Linked DNA regions of Labrenzia sp. VG12. The protein of the gene in region 1 binds, or shares a complex with, the protein of each later gene. Links are inferred from orthologs where the notes say so. Each region holds a gene or a part of one and is shown on either strand. Other genes may lie near its edges. The genes, in order: CHH27_RS23190 and dapF.

Evidence for each region.
Region 2: the proteins of CHH27_RS23190 (region 1) and dapF are in contact, whole or in part, in a solved structure (PDB 5YGU), measured with the Escherichia coli proteins. The link is inferred for Labrenzia sp. VG12 from one-to-one orthologs.

The regions. Positions count from the first base shown.
Region 1 is NZ_CP022529.1:5,013,062-5,016,105, reverse strand. Bases 88-2,809 are described here. They hold CHH27_RS23190 (RNA pyrophosphohydrolase), read right to left. Parts: upstream 1,853-2,809; coding sequence 1,322-1,852; downstream 88-1,321. Other genes in these bases: CHH27_RS23185 (divergent polysaccharide deacetylase family protein), read right to left, coding at 1,881-2,809; CHH27_RS23195 (NAD(P)H-dependent oxidoreductase subunit E), read right to left, coding at 88-1,104. Outside these bases: more of CHH27_RS23195, read right to left, coding at 1-87; more of CHH27_RS23185, read right to left, coding at 2,810-3,026. UniProt on the Escherichia coli protein: Master regulator of 5'-end-dependent mRNA decay.
Region 2 is NZ_CP022529.1:4,092,846-4,096,067, forward strand. What follows is about bases 277-3,176. They hold dapF (diaminopimelate epimerase), read left to right. Parts: upstream 277-1,220; coding sequence 1,221-2,132; downstream 2,133-3,176. Other genes in these bases: CHH27_RS18970 (neutral zinc metallopeptidase), read left to right, coding at 277-891; mtaB (tRNA (N(6)-L-threonylcarbamoyladenosine(37)-C(2))-methylthiotransferase MtaB), read left to right, coding at 2,129-3,176. Also shown: more of CHH27_RS18970, read left to right, coding at 4-276; more of mtaB, read left to right, coding at 3,177-3,222. UniProt on the Escherichia coli protein: Involved in the succinylase branch of the L-lysine biosynthesis and in the biosynthesis of the pentapeptide incorporated in the peptidoglycan moiety. Catalyzes the stereoinversion of LL-2,6-diaminopimelate (L,L-DAP) to meso-diaminopimelate (meso-DAP).

The DNA.
Region 1 (3,044 bases):
CCAGAACAGGGTCTCGACATTGTGATTGAGGGTCGGGCGGCCGAACAGACCAACCTGGGCGATGAAGGGCGGACGGTGGCGCGGCAGGCCGCGCTTGCCTTCGATCGACTCGATCATCGCGCTTTCCTCGCCGCAGATATAGGCCCCGGCGCCACGGCGCAGTTCGATGTCGATGGAGGTGATGATGCCTGCCGTCCGCAGGGCTTCGATTTCCGTCTTCAGGATCTCCAGCACCGCCGGATATTCGTCGCGCATATAAAGGTAGATGCGGTCCGCGGAGATAGCATGGGCGGCGATCAGGGCCCCTTCCAGAAGCCGGTGCGGATCGCGCTCCAGATGATAGCGGTCCTTGAAGGTGCCGGGCTCACCTTCGTCGCCGTTGATGGTCAGATATTTCGGGCCGGGCAGATCGTTGACGATTTTCCACTTGGTACCGGTCGGAAAGCCGGCCCCGCCCAGACCGCGCAAGCCGGCCTCAAGGGCCATGTCGGCAATCGCCGCTGCGTCCAGCTCGCCTGCCCGGACACGGTCCAGCAGCCTGTAACCGCCGCCCGCACGATAGGCGTCGAGTTTGACGTGATCCGGGATCTCTGCCGCGGTTTCCCCTTCAAAGAGAACGGCGCGTACGGAGAGTTCAGAGGCATTGTCGACGGCACGTTTTCCGACCTGAACGGCCGGCGCTCCGGCACAGCGGCCAATGCAGGGCACTTTCTGGATGCGAACCTTGGCAGGGTCAACACCGCCTTCCAGAGCAGCTGCCAGCGCATCTGCCCCTTTTTGGGCGCAAGCAACACTGTCACAAACGCGAATCGTCAAAGGCGCCGGTTTGGCGTCCCCTTCGCGCACGATGTCGAAATGGTGGTAGAAGCTGGCGACCTCGTAAATCTCGGCCTGCGACAGCTTCATTTCGTCTGCCAGCGCCTTGAGGTGGCGTGCTTCCAGGCATCCAAAAGCATCCTGGATCTTGTGCAGGTGTTCGATCAACAGATCGCGGCGACGCGGCTCATCGCCCAGAAGCGCCTGCACCTCGGCCAGTGCCGCATCTTCCAATTGACGCCCTTTCGTCTGGGACGGCTTGCGTGAAAGCCCCTTGCCGAAAGACATTGGCGTTCCTCCCAATTCCTCATGAGCGCGCGTTGGATGTCGCGTCCGCGCTCGCATCGTGCCTGTCGGGGCCCCGCGGCCGATCCTGTGTTCCAGGTGACCGGTGAGCCCTTGAATTGGCGCGATGTTAGCGATGCGGATGCGGTCTGTCTGTTTGAAAAACGACAAACGGCCTTCAAATGCTGACGCTTTAACGATGGCGTCCTCGGCCGCCGGATCAGGCCGTCAGGTGTGAAAAGGCGGCAATCACCCGCTCATAGACCGGCCGTTTGAACGGAACGATCAGCTCCGGCAGCCGGTTTGCCTCTTCCCAGCGCCACTGCGAGAATTCCGCCGAATGGCCGTCCGGCGGTGTCAGGATGTTGATTTCGTCGTCGGACCCGTCGAATCGATAGGCGATCCAGCGCTGCGCCTGTCCCCGGTGCTTGCCCTTGCGCGATTTTTTGACGACATCGGGCGGATAGTCGTAGGCGAACCACTCAGGCGCCTCTTCCAGCAGGGTCACGGAGCTGATCGAGGTTTCCTCGTAAAGTTCCCTTCGAGCCGCGGGCTCTGGAGCCTCGCCCTTGTCGATGCCGCCCTGCGGCATCTGCCAGCTGTATTCGTAATTCGAGGAACTGCCACCATCGTCGCGGCTGCCGATCCAGACCAGACCGTCCCTGTTGATCAGCATGATGCCGACACACGGGCGATAGGGAAGCCCCTCAGAAGGGACCGGAAATCCCGGTCCGAGTTCAAGCTTCGTCACGATGTCACCTGTTTCAAAAGATCAAAAACTACCGGTCGATGGTGGCGCTGATCGGCACCAGCTGGAGACCGCGCTCTTCCAGATCCTGTACCCATTCCTGCAGCTGGCGTACAGTCACGGGAAGTGCCGAACCGGCGGCCACGGCAATCCCGCGAGACCGGGCGATGCCTTCCAGCTGCAACAGCTTGGCGTCGATATTGTCGTCCCTTGGTACCTCGTCCAAAACCACATCCACACCGCTGAACGGCAGGCGCTTGTCCGTGGCCATCTGGGCCGCGATGGACCGCGACGACGTGCCGTTGTCGACAAACATCAGGCCACGGGACTTCAGCTTCTCGAAGAGATACTCCACGGACGGCTTGGTCGACGTGAACCGCGCGCCCATTTCAGGAATCGTGCCGACGTAGTTGGTCACGCGTGTCAGGAGATAAGCCAGCCGGTCGAGCATTTCCGCGGGCCTGAGACTGACCAGAAGTGTGTGTGGCCCCGGGTCGTTGTCCGGAAAATCAAAAGGTTCGAGCGGCAGCTGCAGCAACAGTTCGTGGCCCTTGGTGCGGGCCTGCTGCATCCACAGATCCAGGTCTTCGCCATAGGGCGCCAGCGCGAAAGTAACTTCCGGTGGCAGGCTGGAGATGGCGTTCTGGGTGCCGGTCTCGCTGAGGCCCAGCCCGGTGATGACGACGGCAATTTTCGGGATCGACTTGAACTCGTTCACGACCGGGCGGGAATAGGCATCCAGCGGGCGCACGCCTGCCTCGCTCACCTTGGGCAGGAAGCCATAATCGGACCGTTCGCTGACACGGCTGTCCGGATTGATCGACAGGCTGGTGACGGGTGCCTCGGGGCCCAGACCGTCCGGCCGCAGGATCATGTCATAACGCGGACCCATCAGGTCCTTGGCACTTTCCGGACGCAGATTGGGGCCGAGATCGTCGCCAATACCCGGACGGATTTCGACGACTTCAATGTCCTGGGACGTGACGCCTTCCACAACGGCATCCAGAGGCAGGACGGCTACCGGTTCTCCGCCCAACGGGTCATCCACGACCGCGATCCAGATCAGCGTTGTCGTGAAGATGACGCTCAAGATGCCGACGCCGATCAGACCGAACGGCAGCCTGACGAGCCGCCGTTTGCCCATACCTAGGGGAGCTGTGAGATCTTCGCTCGACATTACCGTCCTGAGTCAATT
Region 2 (3,222 bases), 920 kb from region 1 along the record:
GTCATGCGTTGGAAAGGCCGCCGCGGCAGCAGCAATATTGACGACCGCCGCTCACGTGGCCGAGGCACTGGATCGAGACGGCGGGTGCGCACCGGCGGTGGACTAGGTCTGACCGGTATTCTTGTTGTGGTCGGCATTGCCTGGCTGACCGGGATCAATCCGTTGACCCTGCTGGCGCAACTGGATGGCGGCCAGGGCGGTTTCGAAACGACCTCCTATCAGGATGGACAGTCGCGCAGCACCGCCGATGACGAAACCGCGGAATTTGTCTCGGTGATCCTGGCAGACACGGAAAACACCTGGGGCGATATCTTCAGGGAAGGCGGCGGCACCTATCCGGAGCCGACGCTGGTGTTGTTCTCCGGCTCGGTGTCGTCTGCCTGCGGCTTTGCAAGTTCCGCCACAGGTCCGTTTTATTGCGGCGCCGACAGTAAGCTCTATATCGATCTTTCCTTCTACCAGCAGCTCGCCGCCCAGCTGAACGCACCGGGTGATTTTGCCCAGGCCTATGTGCTGGCCCATGAGGTCGGACACCACATTCAGAACGTGCTCGGCATCCTGCCGGAGTTTCACAAGGCCAAACGCTCCTTGAGCAAGGCGGAAGGCAACGCGCTGTCTGTTCGCGTGGAGCTGCAGGCCGACTGTTTCGCCGGCATCTGGGCACATTATGCGGCACGTCAGCGGGGTTTTGTCGAAGATGGTGACATCGAAGAGGCTCTCAATGCCGCCAGCCGCATCGGCGACGACACGCTCCAGCGTCAGGCGCAGGGCTATGTGGTGCCCGAAAGCTTCAACCACGGCACTTCTGCCCAACGCGCCCGCTGGTTCCGCCGGGGCTTCGAGGCAGGCACGCTGCAAGCCTGCGACACGTTCAATGCGGACAGGCTTTGAAACCAGCCCGGTGTCCTCGCGATTTGATGCCCGCGGCAGCAAGACCGGAAAAACTGAAAAACAGTCGGTTCCCCGCCCCCCGTCGTCATGCCACGGCTCGACCATGGCATCCATTCCGATGCTGAACGTTCAAATACCGGATGATCGTTTTGCAGGGTCAAGCCCTGCAATGACGGAGACGCGGAGCAAGGGTCAATCTTGACGTTTACGCATATCTGACTTGACCACTTGCCCCACTGGTAATTTGCGGTGATTTCCGCCATATAGGGGCAGTTGTCCGCAAGTTGGCGGTCCGTTTCCTCAAGCTCAAGCGAAGAAGTGCACCCGGTATGGCGTCTGAAACCAGACCCTTTTTGAAGATGAATGGCCTCGGCAACGATTTTGTGGTCTGGGACGCGCGCGAAAAGCCGCTGCGCCTCGGCCGTGACGTGATTGCCGCCCTGGGAGACCGGGACACAGGCATCGGCTTCGACCAGATGATCACCGTGGAGCGGTCTTCCCTCGGCGTTGACGCCTTCATGCGCATCCACAACCAGAATGGCGGCGAAGTTGATGCCTGTGGCAACGCCACACGCTGCATTGGACGCCTGCTCATGGAAGAGGCCGGCAAGGAGCTTGTGACCATCGAGACCGGCGCCGGCCTGCTGCATGCCTTTGACGCTGAAGGCCCGCGCACGGTCACCGTCGACATGGGTACCCCGCGGCTCAACTGGGACGAAATCCCGCTGGCCGAGGAATTTGCCGACACGCGCGCCATCGAATTACAGATCGGCCCGATCGACGATCCGATCCTGCACACGCCGGCCGCCGTCAACATGGGCAACCCGCACGCGATCTTCTGGGTCGACGATGTCGAAGCCTATGAGCTGGAGCGGATCGGTCCGCTGCTGGAAACCCACCCGATCTTTCCCGAATGCGCCAATATTTCGCTGGCACATATCTTTGCCGAGGACCAGATCCGCGTGAAGGTCTGGGAACGCGGTGTCGGCCTGACCCTCGCCTGCGGCACGGCCGCCTGCGCGGTTGGCGTGGCGGCAGCGCGCGACGGCAAGACCGGCCGCAAGACCACCATCCATCTGCCCGGTGGCCCGATCGGCATCGAATGGCGCGAAAGCGATGGCCACGTGCTGATGACCGGGCTGACGGAAGTCGAATTCGAGGGCGAGGTTGACCTGGAAACGCTTTCCTGGCGCAAGACGGCAAGCGGTGACCAGACCGGTGAGGCCGGGGCAGCGTCATGAGCGTCGATGTCGTTACATTCGGCTGCCGGCTCAATTCCTACGAGTCGGAGGTGATGAAGCGCGAGGCGGAGGCTGCCGGCCTCAAGGACGCCATCCTGATCAACACCTGTGCCGTCACCAACGAGGCTGTCCGTCAGGCCCGCCAGGCCGTGCGCAAGGCCAAGCGCGACAATCCGGATGCGCGCGTCATCGTGACCGGCTGTGCCGCACAGACGGAAACCGAAACCTTCTCGTCCATGGAGGAAGTCGATCTGGTGCTCGGCAACACCGAAAAGCTGGAGCGCAAGTCCTATTCGGACGTCGCGGCCTTCGGCATCTCGGAAACCGAGAAGGTGCGCGTCAACGACATCATGAGTGTCGAGGAGACCGCCGGTCACCTGATTGACGGTCTGACCGGCCGCGCAAGGGCCTTTGTCCAGGTCCAGAACGGCTGCGACCACCGCTGCACCTTCTGCATCATCCCCTATGGCCGTGGCAATTCCCGCTCCGTTCCGATGGGCGTCGTCACCGACCAGATCAAGCGTCTCGTCGCCAACGGCTACAACGAGATCGTCCTGACCGGCGTCGACATCACCTCTTACGGTGCGGACCTGCCGGGCACGCCGAAGCTCGGCACACTGACCGCGAAAATCCTGAAAGTTGTTCCAGAGCTGAAACGGCTGCGTCTTTCCTCGATCGACTCCATCGAGGCGGATGACGACCTGATGCGGGTCATTGCCGAGGATGAACGGCTGATGCCGCATTTCCACCTGTCGCTCCAGGCCGGTGACGACATGATCCTGAAACGCATGAAACGTCGGCACCTGCGAGCCGACACGATCCGCTTCTGCGATGAAGTCCGGCGCATGCGCCCCGATGTGGTTTTCGGGGCCGACATCATTGCCGGTTTCCCGACCGAAACCGACGAAATGTTCGAGAACTCGCTGAAGATCGTCGACGATTGCGGTCTGACCCATTTGCATGTCTTTCCGTTCTCGCCGCGCCCGGGCACCCCGGCGGCGCGCATGCCGCAACTGCCGCGCAACGTGGTCAAGGACCGTGGCGCCCGGCTTCGCGCCAAGGGTGCCGAGGCGCTGGCTGCGCATCTGTC